DNA from 3 places in the Brevibacillus sp. MER 51 genome. Region 2 is predicted to be linked to each of the others. Evidence: riboswitches for the same ligand, from Rfam matches in the RefSeq annotation. Region 2 holds a riboswitch; each other region holds the start of a gene.
The links. A riboswitch is a leader RNA that binds a small molecule or an ion and turns the genes downstream of it on or off. The one in region 2 is predicted to bind cyclic di-AMP.
Positions count from the first base shown of each region.

Region 1 (5,155 bases), on a different contig from region 2:
ACCGGGGAACTACGTGATATTCATTCGGACATGATGAAAGTAACCCTTGCGATTATTACGGAGACGATGTTTGGCAAAACCGTCAAGGAAGGGGCCGATCAGATTGGACATGCCATCGATGTCGGTTTGAAATACGTGGCAAACAAAGGCTCCTCTTTTATCGACATTCCGTTGTCCGTACCTACCAAAAGCAATCGGGAGTTCCTGGAGTCGAGTGAGCTGCTGGACAAAACGATCTACTCTTTGATCGAAGCTCGGCGCAATAGCGAAGGAGAAGAGCACAAGGACTTGTTGGGGATGCTTTTGGCAGCGCGTGATGAAGATGATGGGGAAGGAATGACAGACGAGCAGGTTCGCGACGAGGTCATGACCATTTTTGTAGCGGGCCATGAGACGACTGCGAATACGATGTCGTGGATTTTCTATTTGCTGGCTACTCATCCCGAGGTGGAGAAAAAGCTGCATGACGAGTTGTCGACCGTACTGTGTGAAAAGCTGCCGACAGTCGAGGATATTCCGCAGCTGAAGTATACGAATCTCATTGTACAGGAAACGCTGAGGCTCTATCCTGCGGCATGGACGATTAATCGGGAAGTGGTAGATGAGGTTGAGATCGGCGGTCACACGTACAAGCCTGGAGAAACACTGATGATGAGCCAATATGTCATGCACCGTGACCCACGCTATTATGAGCAGGCTGAACAATTCATTCCAGAGCGTTTTGACAGTGACCTCTTAAAAAGAATTCCAGCCTATGCTTATTTCCCGTTTGGTGGCGGGCCGCGTGTTTGTATCGGGAATAACTTTGCTTTGATGGAGGCAGCTTTGCTACTGGCGACGATTGCACAGCGATATCGACTAAGACTGGCTGAACCGAACCAGGTAGTGGAGCCCGAGCCGTTGGTCACCTTGCGTCCCAAGAACGGACTGCCGATGCGTTTGGAAAAGAGATAGAAAAAAATGGAAGTTAAGGGGCAAAAAAAGAGGCATCTTATCACTACGGTTTCGCCGATTGTGTCAGATACCGAACTGGGGGTTATTTATCACTGAAAGCAACATGCTTACAAAAATTATTTTACTAGTAAAATATAAAGAAATAATTAACTGAGAATAAATCTATATAAAATAAGGGTAGCTTGTGAAAGCTACCCGTGGAAGAAGGGGATGGTGAAGGAGAAACTGCTTCCCATTCCCAATTCACTGTTTACCATCAGATCTCCGCCGTGAAGCCGGACGATGCTCTTGCAAATCGTCAAGCCTAAGCCTGTACCGCCACTGTTGCGATTTCGTGATTTTTCCGCCCGATAAAACTTGGTGAAAATTTTCGGCAAGTCTTCAGCGGCGATTCCTTCTCCTTTGTCGATCACAGTAAAAAGGACATGCCCTTCTCGCTGATCACACGTAAGGTAAATGGAGCCATCCGGTTTGTTGTAGTGGATAGCGTTGTTTAACAAATTTTCCATGACACGCCGCAGCTTGGTCTCATCTGCTTCGATGTGTAGTTCATTGGAGATGCGCAGCTTCCATTGAAAGGTGAGACCTGCCTCTTTGATTCTTGGCAAATAGTCCTCAATGATTCCTCTCAAGAAGCTTTTGACATGAATGCGGTTAATACTGAGTCGAACTTCGGAGCTTTGAGTGGTGAAGTCCTGGAGCTCATCCAGCAGCTTTTCCAAGTCCGTCGTTTTTAGCTCGATTTTGCCCATCTGTTTCTGTATTTTGGTCATATCCGTCACACGACCAGAGCCGATATATGACGCATACCCTTTGATCGTGGTGAGAGGTGTGCGGAAGTCGTGGGCGATCGAAGCGATCATTTCTGCCTGTCTTTCTTCCGCTAAGCGAAGCTCATCCACCATTTCCCCGAAATATCGAAAGAGTTGCCCAAATTCATCATGCGATCGATACGTAAATGTGACCAGGCGCTTCCCTTCCTGGATTTCTTGGGTGACGCGCGATAATTCGTTAACCGGCCTTAGTATCCAGCGAACGAACAAAGCGAGCAGAACCAATCCCACCAGACTAATGCTTCCGTAAATAAACCAGAGCATCATGGAAACCCCAGTTGTAGCCATCATGTCGTAATCATCTGTGTAGAAATAAACAACGATCTCCCCTGTACGCGGTGGCTCCTGCTGAAAATGGTACTCAGCGACCACTTTGAGGTCACTTTGTTTGGCAGAATCACCACGACTTGATGAGGAGGGGGAAGGCATTTTCAAATTATAGGCGCGTGATGTTTTGCTGTAGATGGTGTTTCCATTGGCATCCTTTACGAGCATGCGGTACATCACGTCGTCTGGCAACTGCTTTTCAAGCTCCAAACGTTCGATTGGGTCCTTGAAATTACTGACGAGAAGCAGTTGATTGAGCATGACCTTCTCTGCGGCTTCTTTCTCAGCCTGGTACTGATTATGCCGATCATTTTTGAGTTGAGCGACAATAATGTCTTGAAAAACAAATTTAAACAACAAGATGTTGAGTGTGATCAAGGCAATGAAGGAGAGCAAAACTTTATTGCGTAAGCTCATTTAAAGCTTCTCCCCGATAAATACGTAGCCTGTCCCCCATTGTGTTTTAATGAACTGACGTTCTGTTTCCAGCTTTTCACGGAGGTTTTTAATATGGACGGTCACTGTATTGAGCGAGCCATATCCATATCCCCAGACACGGTCATAAATTTGCTCTCTTGTAAAGACGATGCCCGCATTTTCTGCGAGGAAGGTGAGTAGTTGGAATTCTTTGGTAGATAGCTCAATCTTTTGATTGCATACATAAACGGAATACGTTTCTTTATGAATTTCCAGGTCCTTGAATTTCAAAACCGTAATCGGAGAGGAGGCCGTTTCCTTCTCAGGCTGCTCTTCGGTATGCTTGCGAATGCGCTCATAGCGACGAAGGTGGGCACGAATGCGAGCGAGCAGCTCTTCTGTATCAAAAGGCTTCGTGATGTAATCATCTGCGCCGATTTCGAAGCCGACTACTTTATCTACCGCTTTTCCTTTTGCACTGAGAAACAGTATAGGCAAATCCCACTCACGGCGAATTTGAGAGCAGAGCTCGTAGCCACTCATGTTGGGCATCATAATATCCAAAAGGATCAGGTTGGGACGCTCTCCTTGGCTGAGCAGCGAGAGTGCATCCTCTCCGCTCTCTGCGGAGGAAACGGTGAAGCCCTCGTTCTCCAAAATGTCTTCTAGCAGTTCAATAATCTCCAGATTGTCATCGACAATTAAAATGTGATCTTTCACCGGAACAACCCCCAGTTACTTCTATTAATAAGGAATACCATTCAAAGAATGGGTCTTGTCTATCATAACATGCTTTGACCTGATCAGGGGAAGAAACCCCGTAAGTTATTAAGTTGTTCTAATATGTGAGGGTACCTCTTTAGACCAGGTACTAAATTTCGTCAGAAAAAGCCAGAGACGTAGTGTCCCTGGCTTTTATTATTTTGCCGAATGACTATTTTTTAGCTGGTTTTTCCGGCAACGATGCAGCTTGCACCGCTTTTTCCTTATTCGGAATTTCTGCTTTCGCTAGAACAGGAACGCTGAGACGCTTGGCGCCTACATAACGCTTGCTCCAGTAGTATGGATCGCTCAACTTGGTGTTGACGACTCCACGACCAGATTCCGAGTGCACGAATGTGCCGTCTCCGATGTAGATACCCACGTGAGAAATGCTGCGACCGTTCGTGTTGAAGAATACGAGATCGCCTGGCTGCAAATCTTTTCTGGCTACCTCAGTACCTAATTCGTACTGGGAAGCAGAATTGTGAGGCAGGTCTACACCTAACGCATCAAATACGTAGCGCGTGAAACCGGAGCAGTCAAAGCCCTTTTTGGACGAGCCGGAAGATTTGTAAGGGGTACCGTACAAGTCGCTGACTACTTCATTGAGAGTATTCTCCTCAGCAGCCTGTACAGCGCTTGCCCCCATAGCAAGCAATCCAGCCATAAATAAAGATAAAACCATCTTGCGCAAAAGAAACTGCTCCCTTCGTGAGCCTACGAGGTTAGCTGAAGGGTTCGGTCGAAAGGACGCCCTAGGCTGCTAGGAGTAGCAACCATTCACCCCAAAAACGTGGTTCCCCCGTTTCCGCCAAGCGGAATTCGGCTATTTTTCGATGTTTTTTTACACGCACTCTTACGAAGATTCTACGCCAGTCCTTTTTTTCCTTCTTTTTATCTGTTCGTTCACACATTCGTCACAAAGATACCGTCAAATGCTGTAACGTTTTCGTTCGACAGTGCAAGCCGCCTTTCGACGCGTGCATATTCTGTCTTGCGGGACAGCTCGTCCGATTAGGGCAGGAAATTGTCTCCGTCCAAGGACGGAGGGAAAAACCAACCGCACGCCCGTTATGGGAAGCCTATACCGAGGGCTACAATAAGGGCATAACGTTCCACAAGCACCACATGCAAAACGAATGGAGGTAAGCGAGTAATGAGCGAACGGTCTGGCAAAGTTCTACTCGGGCTGGTTCTGCTGCTAGTCGGTGGGTTGGTTCTTCTGGATCTGGTGGGTATCGATATCGGAGACTTGCTCGGGTTTATCATTCCCGGCGTGATCATGATATACGGTGCCAAAAAGATCATGGGACAAACCGGTTCACGTTTTTGGGGAATCCTGGTCTTCCTGTTCGGATTCCTGATGTTGATTGGCAAGCTTGACCTACTGTTTCACGCGCTTCTGGCCATTGGGGTGATTTATCTGGGATATCGCTTACTGCGTCCCAGCCAAGAGCCAAAACAAGCGCCTCCTTCTTGGGAGCGTGAATGGGCCCAAAAAGTATTAAAGGAAGATACGCTGGACACTTGGGAGAGAAACGTAAGAAGACGCCCGCAGTAACGCCTATGTCGCAAGAGTCTTTTGGATGAACAATATGATGTGATATGATGAGGAGGAAAAAATAATGAGTATCTTTAAACGTTTGCGTGATCTGACAGTAGCTTCGGTAAATGATGCATTGGATTCCATGGAAGATCCGGTAGTAATGCTGAATCAATATATGCGTGACATGGAAGTAGAAATCGGACAAGTTGAAGTCGCGGTTGCCCGTCAGGTTGCACTGGAAAAGAAATTCCGTCAGCAATTGGATGAAGCCAATGCCCTGATCGAAAAACGCGATCGTCAAGTCAAGCTCGCCTTG
Region 1 covers NZ_JAMAUS010000022.1:51,877-57,031, reverse strand. The annotation lists gene M3630_RS27985 (cytochrome P450) at 1-954, shown strand, start outside; gene M3630_RS27980 (sensor histidine kinase) at 1,146-2,531, opposite strand; gene M3630_RS27975 (response regulator transcription factor) at 2,532-3,251, opposite strand; gene M3630_RS27970 (C40 family peptidase) at 3,466-3,987, opposite strand; cyclic di-AMP (ydaO/yuaA leader) riboswitch at 3,992-4,131, opposite strand; gene M3630_RS27965 (LiaF transmembrane domain-containing protein) at 4,450-4,854, shown strand; gene M3630_RS27960 (PspA/IM30 family protein) at 4,919-5,155, shown strand, end outside.
Region 1: another riboswitch for cyclic di-AMP. It lies ahead of M3630_RS27970 (C40 family peptidase); the one in region 2 lies ahead of M3630_RS01705 (CAP domain-containing protein).

Region 2 (5,155 bases):
TCTGCTGTTGTATGTATCTTGCTACGGATGGCGCATTACGCAAGCACGCGGCGACCACCCTCGCCCCGGTTTTCTTTGCCAACACGGTACAGGTCGATCCGTTTGGTGAGGGTAACACCACTCTACTTCCCACCGGAACCGTTTTCAGACAGGCTGGCGAAAGGGAGATTGGTTCGCCGCGTTTTCCAGCGAGCAGCGCTGCTTTTTGTTTGGCGAATGCAATGGCTGACTCATCCTGTACCAGATAAGGATAGACGATACCCCCACGTCCCGTTACGATATCTACACACGTACTGAACGAGAGTACATCGATAATAACGATCATATCCGATGCTGCTCCGACCTGTTCCACCCCTTCGTATCCCCAATCAAATCGAGCCGTATAGTCTAGTTGCTTGTATACAGGCATTTCTCCCAAACCCTCCACCGTCCTCTATCAAAAATAGTTACTCGTCCCCTTACGTTCGCCGTTACAAATCAAGACAAGAAACAATATCGTATTATTGTCCCACTAGATTACACAAGAATGGAGTGAACATGGATGTCTGAAATCGAATACGACGACGATCAAGGTAATACTGAAAGCAGAAATCACAGACGCCCAAGAAGAAATACGGTGAGAACGACTGGTATTTTGCAAAATAACCTCGCCCGAGCTGTCACTGCTCACCTCGACCTGGTAAACCTGAACACAGAAGAGGTTGAAGTACGTGTGCAAGTATTGAACTGGGGTAACGCCGTTACGCAAACGAATCCAGTTAGCACCTTGCTTGACATTACGCAATTTATCCCTGCGAATACTCGCACTGCTTTCAATGCGCTTGTCCCCGCTTCTTTCCACTATGAAGTTCGCCTTACCGTAGCAGAAAACAACAGAAATGTCCTTCTCACCACTTATGGCCGTACTTCTATCGGCGGCGGTCAAGTTGTTGGTCTTACCGTTCTTGACAGTCAATTCCAAACTGTCGATATCGAAACTTGTATTTAACTATTTTGCAGGAAGAAAATGAGGAATTATGGTGGGACGCCATAGTTCCTTTTTTAATGATTCGCATGCACGAAGAGGCGCTGGGGACTATCCCAACGCCTTTTTACTTCTATTTTCTCACGACAAAAAAACTGCCCTCGAAAGGACAGTTTCTTTTAAAAGGAGACTTACAGTTTTACTACGTTCTCAGCTTGTGGGCCACGGTTGCCTTGAACAATGTTGAATTGAACTTTTTGACCTTCGTCCAAAGTTTTGAAACCGTCACCTTGGATTGCGCTGAAGTGTACGAATACATCGTCTCCGCCTTCTACTTGAATGAAACCGAAACCTTTTTCTGCGTTAAACCATTTTACTGTTCCGTTCGTTTGCATCTAAAAAAACCTCCAAAAATTCAATTTGAATATGCTAGTCATATTTACCGAAGCAAATAAAGCTCACATATCATGAAGAAATACCAAATCATGTGCTGTGATACGCCTTCATGATATGTGAATTTTACTTACTCAGCAAATATGCGAATGTCATAGGACGGAACTGCAAAATTAAAAACTAAACCTTTTGAAAACCTAAAACAATGAAAGCCCTTCCTCTCTTCCATCCTTGCGGCTCCGATGACCGCGCCAGTGTGAATCGGGGATTCAAAAATGTTATCCATCAGCATACAAACACCTCGATGAATGATTAGGTATCAATTTTCCAAGTAGCAACCTCATTCTACCATGGTTGTCCAATAAAAGCAACCGTTCAGCCTTATTCTGGACGAAGCGGTACTCTGTTACAATAGGATTGGGAGGGATTACATTGGAAAATCATATTTTGACAACCATTCAATTATCCGAAATGCTTGAAAAGAAAGTGCCTGTACTTTTATTGGACGTACGCGACGCCGAGAAATTTATTTCCGGCAGCCTCGTTCACGAAAACGCGTCGGCGCGAAACGTCCCTTATCTTCTTATGAAGGAACAGGACAAGCCACTTGATGAAGAAACCGAAAAACTCGCGCAAAATGTGCAGATCGTTACCTTATGTACAACAGGTAACAAAGCTCAAAAAGCTGCGGCTCTGCTTCGTGAGCATGGTTTTCATGCGAATGCATTGGAAGGCGGCTTAACTGCATGGAAGGAACAATCAAACGAAGCGAAATGAGCCTAATTTATCAACGATTCTAGCTAGTTGCCATATATTACTCCTTTATTTCGATTGGGATTGTCTGATATCGTTGTTCATGCCAAACGAAATAAGCCGAGACTTCCTCTTGAAAAGGAAGTGCGGGGGACTTTTTTGTGGATGAGTTATTCCACATTGGGGTGAATCGCCGAACTGGCGTAGGGTTGTTTCCTCAATCCGAATCCGACAACTAACCTCGTAGGCCAAAAAAAGGAGAGATTTGTTTAATGAAACGTTTTGGTTCTGTTACAATCGCGATGACTCTTGGTCTGGGCTTGGCTTTGACAGGGTTTGCTTCTTCTGCTTCCGCAGCATCTAACTGCCCATTGAAGAACGGACAATTCCAATTCAATGCGGGTCAAAATATGGGACAATTCCAAAAAGCACCAAATGCACAACAGTTCTTTAACTTTTTCCAAAAACAAGGCTTTGTTCCTAGCCAGCCACAAGCAGTACAGCCAATGCAACCTGTTAAGCAAGGACAAGCAACACCTGTACAACCTTGCCCGATTCAACCAGGAACTTTCCAACCAGCACCCGTACAACAAGCTCCAGCACAACCAGCACCAGTTCAAACGGCACCAGCACAACCTAGCAATAATGTCACTCAGCCTGCCGCTCCGGTAAATCAAGCGGATGAAGCTAAAACTGGTGATTTTGCGAAACAAGTCGCGGATTTGGTGAACCAAGAACGTGCAAAAGCAGGTCTCAAACCTGTTCAAATGGATGCGGCACTGTCCAAAGTAGCGTTGGCAAAAGCACAAGATATGTCTGCTAACAACTATTTTGACCACAACAGTCCAACGTACGGTTCTCCATTTGACATGATGAAGCAGTATGGCATTCAGTACTCGACTGCAGGCGAGAATATCGCCATGGGTCAACAGAGTCCACAAGAAGTTATGCAACAATGGATGAATAGTGAAGGCCACCGCCAAAACATTATGAACCCTGATTTCACAAAAATTGGTGTAGGCTTCACAAATGGCTACTGGGTACAAGAATTTATCGGGTAGAACACTGCTTGATAAACGAAAAGCCGGTGTCTCGTAATCGAGACCCGGCTTTTTCGTGTACGCGTTACGTTCGCTGCGCTTCTGCCGCCTGTTTTTTGGGGGTACAGCAGCTTTCCTGCTCATTGAGCAAAGCAACATCCTTTTGATTCATTTCTTGCTTCGTTGGGTAAGCAGATACTTGCTGCAGCTCGGCATTGACATCAGACGATTGTTTCATCCGTATGGCCCCCCTCACCGTTATTGGTGGTACATCCCTAGTATGCACGCGGTTCTAAACGACTCATTCCTAAGGAACACTGGAAGCACATGCAAATGAACCTATCTGCTAATAATATGTTCAAGGTCTTTTAAGGCAGCCGCCGCTGCCGCCACAGGATCTGATTTTCCTCCAACGACCAATAAATCCCCCATGACATCTGTTTCTACCCGTATGGCTTTTGTCGTACCAGATACAGATGCAAATGGATGGGTAAGATCCACCGCACATAAATCTACTGCGACAGATACCGTGCCATTCGCTTCCTTTTGGATCGTTCCGATCAGCTTGGGAATCTTCGAGTGCTTTTTCCACGCCTCGATTTGTAACGAGGTTATTTCGCGAATACTTGCGCGTGTTATATCGGTTAGTTTTACTTGCGCATCAAAAGCAGCGTTTGCCAAGATCGTGAGCTTCGAAGCTGTATCCCATCCATCGATATCATAGGAAGGGTCCGGTTCGGCAATCCCCATCTTCTGAGCGAGCTCGACTGCTTCTGCACAGGTGAGCCCCTCTTCCAACATTTTTGTGAGCACGAAGTTTGTCGTTCCCGTAAAAATACCTTCGACGCGTTTTACTTCACAGCCTGCCAGGTTATACTGCAACAGATCGATCGTCGGCAGAGCTGCTGCTGTTGCTCCACTCACTTTCAATGCGACGCCATGTTTTTTGGCAAGAGCGGCTAAGCCAGCATAATCGACTACAAGTGCGCCTTTTGAAATGGCGATCGCATGCATGGCATTCTCCAAAGCATAACGAATAAAAGTAAGACCGGGTCCGCCCTCTTTTTCAGATGGACCTGCCTCGATGAGCACGTCTGCTTGAGCTGACTTGATAAATTCCAGCGCGTTCCAAGATGGGTTCCTTGTTTGTTTTGTATGAGCATAGTCTGCCCATTTTCCCGAATCGATTCCGTTCTCATCGTAGAGGCCGGAAGCTGAACGAACGACTCCCACGAGTCTGACATCCGCTTGATATAGCTCGCGGTACCTCTCCCTTCGCTGCTCCAGCAGTCGAGCCACCTGCTGTCCTACTGTTCCGAAGCCTGTTAACATAATGTTCCAACGTTTCATGAGTCAATCTCCTTGCTGTTTATGCGTCGCTTATTTCCACCATTTTTTCTACTTTTATCTTGTATCCGGAGCAAATCCTTGCGATTCAGTTTCTTTCCTGTTTTCGCTGAGTAGAGCTCTTCCGTATGATCAATAAACAATATTCCTTCCAAATGGTCCATCTCGTGCTGAATACACCGAGCCAGGAAATCTTCCGCTTCGATTGTCTTTGTTTGTCCTTGGCGGTTCAGCGTCTGAACTTTGACATAATTCGCCCGACGAACGATTCCAAAAACACCTGGTATCGAAAGACAAGCTTCTAGCCCTACCTGCTCACCGGATTTTTCCACCAACACCGGATTGATTAGTTCAATCAAGCCGCTGCCGCAATCCATCACGACTAAACGCTCCGGGATGCCAATCTGGATCGCAGACAAGCCCGCTCGACCTTTCGCAGCGTAAATCGTTTGGGCCATATCATCCAATATCTTTTCGACCTGCGGAGTAATGGATAGTACTCTTTTTGAAGTTTCACGCAAGACAGGGTCCCCCAGGCGAACGATCCTGCGTTCAGCCATTTGCTTCTCCCTCCCGCATTAGTCAGTTTTCGATTTCAAGGTAGCAAATCAGGTCCTCGCTGTCAAAAGGAACCTTACAAAATCTGAAATATCCCGTT
Region 2 covers NZ_JAMAUS010000001.1:476,328-481,482, forward strand. The annotation lists gene M3630_RS01685 (2-phosphosulfolactate phosphatase) at 1-409, opposite strand, end outside; gene M3630_RS01690 (hypothetical protein) at 617-988, shown strand; gene M3630_RS01695 (cold-shock protein) at 1,156-1,359, opposite strand; gene M3630_RS01700 (rhodanese-like domain-containing protein) at 1,790-2,134, shown strand; cyclic di-AMP (ydaO/yuaA leader) riboswitch at 2,219-2,375, shown strand; gene M3630_RS01705 (CAP domain-containing protein) at 2,383-3,171, shown strand; gene M3630_RS01710 (hypothetical protein) at 3,236-3,388, opposite strand; gene M3630_RS01715 (homoserine dehydrogenase) at 3,490-4,500, opposite strand; gene def (peptide deformylase) at 4,497-5,057, opposite strand.

Region 3 (5,155 bases), on a different contig from region 2:
CTCTGCCAAAACCGTAGAACAGTAGGTCACCATCGTGGAAATGACGATAGCCACCGGTTCAAACAATACCCCTTTGTACTGGCCCAGCACCTCCACGAACCCTTCCATCCAACTGCCAATCGGTAGCTTAGGCACGACGTCCATCACTCATCACCTCTGCTCTCTGATGCTCTTGTACATTGACTTTGCCTACCAGCCCGCCTAGCACCGCTCCTTTTACGATGACACCCAATAATCGCTGCTGGTCGCCCACTACCGCAATCGGGACGTGCAGGTCTGCCATCATCGGGAACAAGCTGTGCAGACGTGCGTCAGGCGAAACGGTAGGGAGGTCGGTTTTCATGATTGCCTCCAGCGAATCTCCCGTACTGATCGCGAGTGATACGTCATAAGCCGTAATCAATCCAAGCAGTGTGCGCTTTTTGTCTACGACGTACAAGCTGGACACGCCATTATCCATCATGAGTTGCAGCGCCACTCGGGCCCCTTTGTCAGGCGTGATTGCTTCTGCACGTTTCATCACATTTTCAGCAACGAGCACCCTGGACAGGTCGGCATCCTCCACGAACTTCCGCACGAATTCATCCGCTGGGTCTGCCATAATTTCTTCCGGGCGGCCGATCTGAATGATCTGCCCGTCTTTCATAAAGGCAATCCGATCACCCAGCCGCAATGCCTCATGCAAGTCATGTGTAATGAACAGGATCGTCTTTTTCATCGTCATCTGGAGCTCCAGCAGCTCATCCTGCATATCTTTTCGAATGAGCGGGTCCAGTGCACTGAACGCTTCGTCCATCAAGAGAATATCTGGATTATTAGCCAACGCCCGAGCCAATCCGACCCGCTGGCGCATCCCTCCGCTCAATTGATCCGGGTGCGCATTTTCCCACTCGGTTAATCCAACGAGCGCGAGTGCTTCCCGTGCTTTTTCTTGCCGGAGTCCTGGCGGTACTTGCTGTATCTCCAAACCAAACTCCACATTTTCTCGTACCGACCGCTGCGGAAACAGGGCGAAATTTTGAAAAACCATCCCGAGCTTCTTCCTCCGCACCTCACGCAAAGCTGCTGCCTTCATGTCCACGATCTCTTCCCCATCGATCTCGATGCTTCCGCTCGTTGGGTCAATCAGTCGATTACACAGTCGGATTAAGGTGGACTTGCCGCTGCCTGACAGGCCCATAATGACGAAGATTTCACCTTCCTCGACTTCAAAGCTGACCTGATTGACACCGATGGACTGGCCGGTTTGCTTGTAAATTTGTTCTTTTGTACGTCCTTCCGCCAGCAGCTTCAAGGCCAGCTCGGGCTGCTTGCCGAACACTTTTGTGAGTTGATGGACTTTCATTTTGGACATGATATCCCTCATCCTTCGTTTTTTCGTAAATGGAAAAAGCCCGCGAAGTTTCGACACTCCAGCAAAACCAAGCAGGTACGCTTGATTTTTACTCGTGTTGAAAATCCACAGGCTTACGTAATACCTGGCGTCCATTTTCAGGACTCCCTGTACTCTGTCTTCCTGATTTCGATTGTCAGCGGTTTATGTCGTACCGACTGCCTCTCAGCGATCCACACCATTCCCTTCTCGTTGTATCGGCGTAAGCTGCTCATCGGTATTTCCATAAAAAATAGGCCGATCCATTCTTTTTCTCCAGAACAAAGGTCCCAAAGAAAAAGCCTGTATCGGCCTATCACACGCCCGCAAGGAATCCCCTTGTTGCGCATTATATGCCTAGACTTTATCCATTCATGACCTTCCCTGCTTTGGCCGACGAGGTTAGCTGACGGGTAGGATGGCAGAGAAGACATTTCCTCATCCCTCCTGATCACTCAGGATTAACCCCAAAAGATTGGTTCCCCCGCTTCCGAGAATATCGGAACTAGGCCGTATGTGTTGCCTCTTATTTAATGGTGATTGTGATTTGAATTATACGCTCGCTTCCAGTTATTGTGAACGTTCGTTTAGCACGGTTTTAACCGGATTCTGTTTTTCTTTATGAGTCGGATTGGATTAGCTGTTCGTTGCTTATTCGATTGAAGGATTAGTGCGCTATACTCGCTGTTGTGGTGGGGAGGAAACAGGAGAAAACGCTCAGATTCTTGGAACCCCTGCACGGGAGCATGGGGCGCCCGGCTCCGTGAAAAAAAGCGAAACCGCGTCCAAAGTAGTCCATCAGGATGTGGCTCAGAGGTGGACGCTAAAAGCAGTTTCTCTTTTTTTCACTGCGCCTCGGTAGGTGTGTCCAAAGATCTTCGCTTATTTCTCCTGTTTCCTCTACGAGCTGATGAGGTTTTTACATGCTTTTAACAGAGGAAGACCTCATGAAAGTTGCTTTCAAGATGTAAACAATAGCCGCTTGGGAAGAAGCCCCTTTCCAGTCCTAGCGCCTCTGGAGCCCTACCTAGCTTTGAAATGAATGGCGGGGGTTGTCAGCTTCAACCTCTGCGAATACATCTTCGAAACTCTACTTTTGAAGCGCTCCCGACATTCATTCCGGAGCGGACAGTCTAACCCCCTCGCGGGGCGTAGGCCGAAGCGTAGACTGGAAATGGGCTTCTTCCCCTCCACTACAGCCACTTTTACCTCAACACCAAAAAGCTCCTGCCTCATTGATTCAGGCAGGAGCTTTGCTTTTCAGAGACACGATGCTTAAACGACGTCGTAGCCTTGGTCTTCAATAGCTTCTTTCACTGCATCGAGAGTCAAGTTGCTCTCGTTGTAGGAAACCTCAACCTTTTTTTCAGCCAGGTGTACTTTGCCTTCTGCACCCAACTCTTTCAATGTGTTCTCGATGCGCGCTACGCATTTGTTGCAAGACATACCTTCTACGTTCAATGTGATATTTGTCATGATTAATCTCTCCTTACATTTTAGGTGATATAGGTAAGGCGGACAAAGCCGCTTATTACTGTTGTTACAGCTTCACTCGTTGCAGTCTCAGTGCGTTGAGTACGACGGATACGGAGCTGAAGGCCATTGCGGCACCGGCAAGCCATGGAGCGAGTAAGCCGATTGCGGCAATCGGGATGCCCAAGGTGTTGTAGGCCAATGCCCAGAACAGGTTTTGCTTGATGTTGCGAATGGTGAGTTTGCTCATCTCGATAGCGTCTGCGACACTGGACAGTTCGCCGCGCATCAAGGTAATATCTGCTGCTTCCATAGCCACATCTGTACCTGTACCGATTGCCATACCGACGTCAGCGGTAGCAAGTGCAGGAGCATCATTGATACCATCGCCGACCATCGCGACTTTTTTGCCTTGTTCTTGCAGTTTTTTCACTTCTGCGGCTTTGCCTTCAGGCAGGACTTCTGCGATGACGTGATCGATTCCTGCTTCGCGGGCAATGGCCTCGGCAGTTTGACGGTTGTCACCAGTCATCATAATCACAGTCAATCCCATTGCTTTCATGCGTTGAACAGCTTGCTTGGAGGTTGGCTTGATTGTATCCGCTACGGCAATCAGGCCAGCGAGCTTGCCTTCAACGACTGCGAGCATCGCCGTTTTACCGGAGCGCTCCAGTGCCAGCATGGTATCAGACACTGCATGGTACGAGATTTGATGTTTTTCCAGTAAGCGGCGGGTACCGACGAGTACTTCTTTGCCAGCGACGGTTGCCCGGATACCAAAACCAGGAATAGCTTCAAATGAACCTGTATCCGACAGAGTGATTCCTTTATCCGCAATACCACGAACGATAGCTTGAGCCAATGGGTGCTCAGAGTTTTTCTCAGCGGCACCAACCAAAGAGAGCAGCTCTTGCTCTTCGATATCAATGGCGATGACGTCTGTCAGTTCTGGCTCTCCTTTGGTTACGGTCCCTGTTTTATCGAGGACGATCGTATCCAGGTGGTGAGCCGTCTCCAGATGCTCCCCGCCTTTGAACAGGATGCCCAGCTCAGCTGCGCGTCCAGAGCCCGCCATAATCGAGGTCGGTGTTGCCAAACCGAGGGCGCATGGGCAAGCGATTACGAGTACGGCAATTGCTTTTTCCAAAGCCTCACCGAAGTTGCCAGGTATAACGAAGAAGTACCAGATCAAGAAAGTAAGAATAGCAATCCCTACTACGATTGGGACAAAAATCCCGGAGATGCTGTCAGCTACACGCTGAATCGGTGCTTTTGTTCCTTGTGCTTCTTCCACTACTTTAATGATTTGCGCCAGTGCCGTTTCTTTTCCGACTTTGGTTGCCTGGACCTTCAAGAAACCGTTTTTGTTCAAGGTAGCGCCGATGACGGTATCGCCTGCGGCTTTATCCACCGGAATACTTTCACCAGTCAGCATGGACTCATCAACTGCGGACTGTCCTTCCATGACGATGCCATCTACAGGTACTTTGTCGCCCGGCTTCACGTGAACGACGTCGCCCAGTCTTACTTCTTCTACAGGAATGGTCATTTCGGCGCCATCCCGTACGACTACGGCTGTTTTTGCTTGCAAGCCCATCAGTTTGCGGATCGCTTCCGAAGAGCGTCCCTTTGCTTTCATCTCAAACAGTTTACCCAAAACGATCAACGTGATCAGTACCGCACTGGTCTCAAAGTACAGCTCCAGCATGTGGCCACCATGAGCACCGATGGAGTTGATCGCGACCCATAAACTGTAGAAATAAGCAGCCGAGGTACCGAGAGCCACCAGCACATCCATGTTGGCACTCTTGTTGCGAAGGGCTTTGAAAGCTCCCACGTAAAACTGTGCTCCGATGATGAATTGTACGGGTGTTGCCAATGCGAGCTGTACCCACGGATTCATCAAGATTTCAGGCAGCCAGATAAACGAGGTGAAGGAAAAGTGGCTCACCATCGACCAGAGCAGCGGGAGCGAAAGAATCGCGGAAATCCAGAACTTGCGGGTCTGCCGTTTGATTTCTTCCTGGCGACGATCTACTTTTTCTTCTTCTTTTCCTTCTTCCTTGCGAGTGGCCTGATACCCTAGCTTTTCTACCTTTTGAATAATGTCCGTCACACTTACCTGTGAGGAATCGTACTCAACAGTGGCGGTTTCCATAGCCAGGTTCACGTTTGCCTTCAGAACCCCAGCTGTTTTGTTCAAGCCTTTTTCGATCCGTGTGGAGCAAGCCGCACATGTCATTCCCGAGATGTTTAGCTCCACCTTGTCAGTGACGACGCCATAACCGAGCGATTCGATTTTGGAGCGGA
Region 3 covers NZ_JAMAUS010000014.1:25,356-30,510, reverse strand. The annotation lists gene M3630_RS24440 (ABC transporter permease) at 1-144, opposite strand, end outside; gene M3630_RS24435 (quaternary amine ABC transporter ATP-binding protein) at 128-1,354, opposite strand; cyclic di-AMP (ydaO/yuaA leader) riboswitch at 1,748-1,894, opposite strand; gene M3630_RS24430 (copper ion binding protein) at 2,648-2,848, opposite strand; gene M3630_RS24425 (heavy metal translocating P-type ATPase) at 2,913-5,155, opposite strand, start outside.
Region 3: another riboswitch for cyclic di-AMP. It lies ahead of M3630_RS24435 (quaternary amine ABC transporter ATP-binding protein); the one in region 2 lies ahead of M3630_RS01705 (CAP domain-containing protein).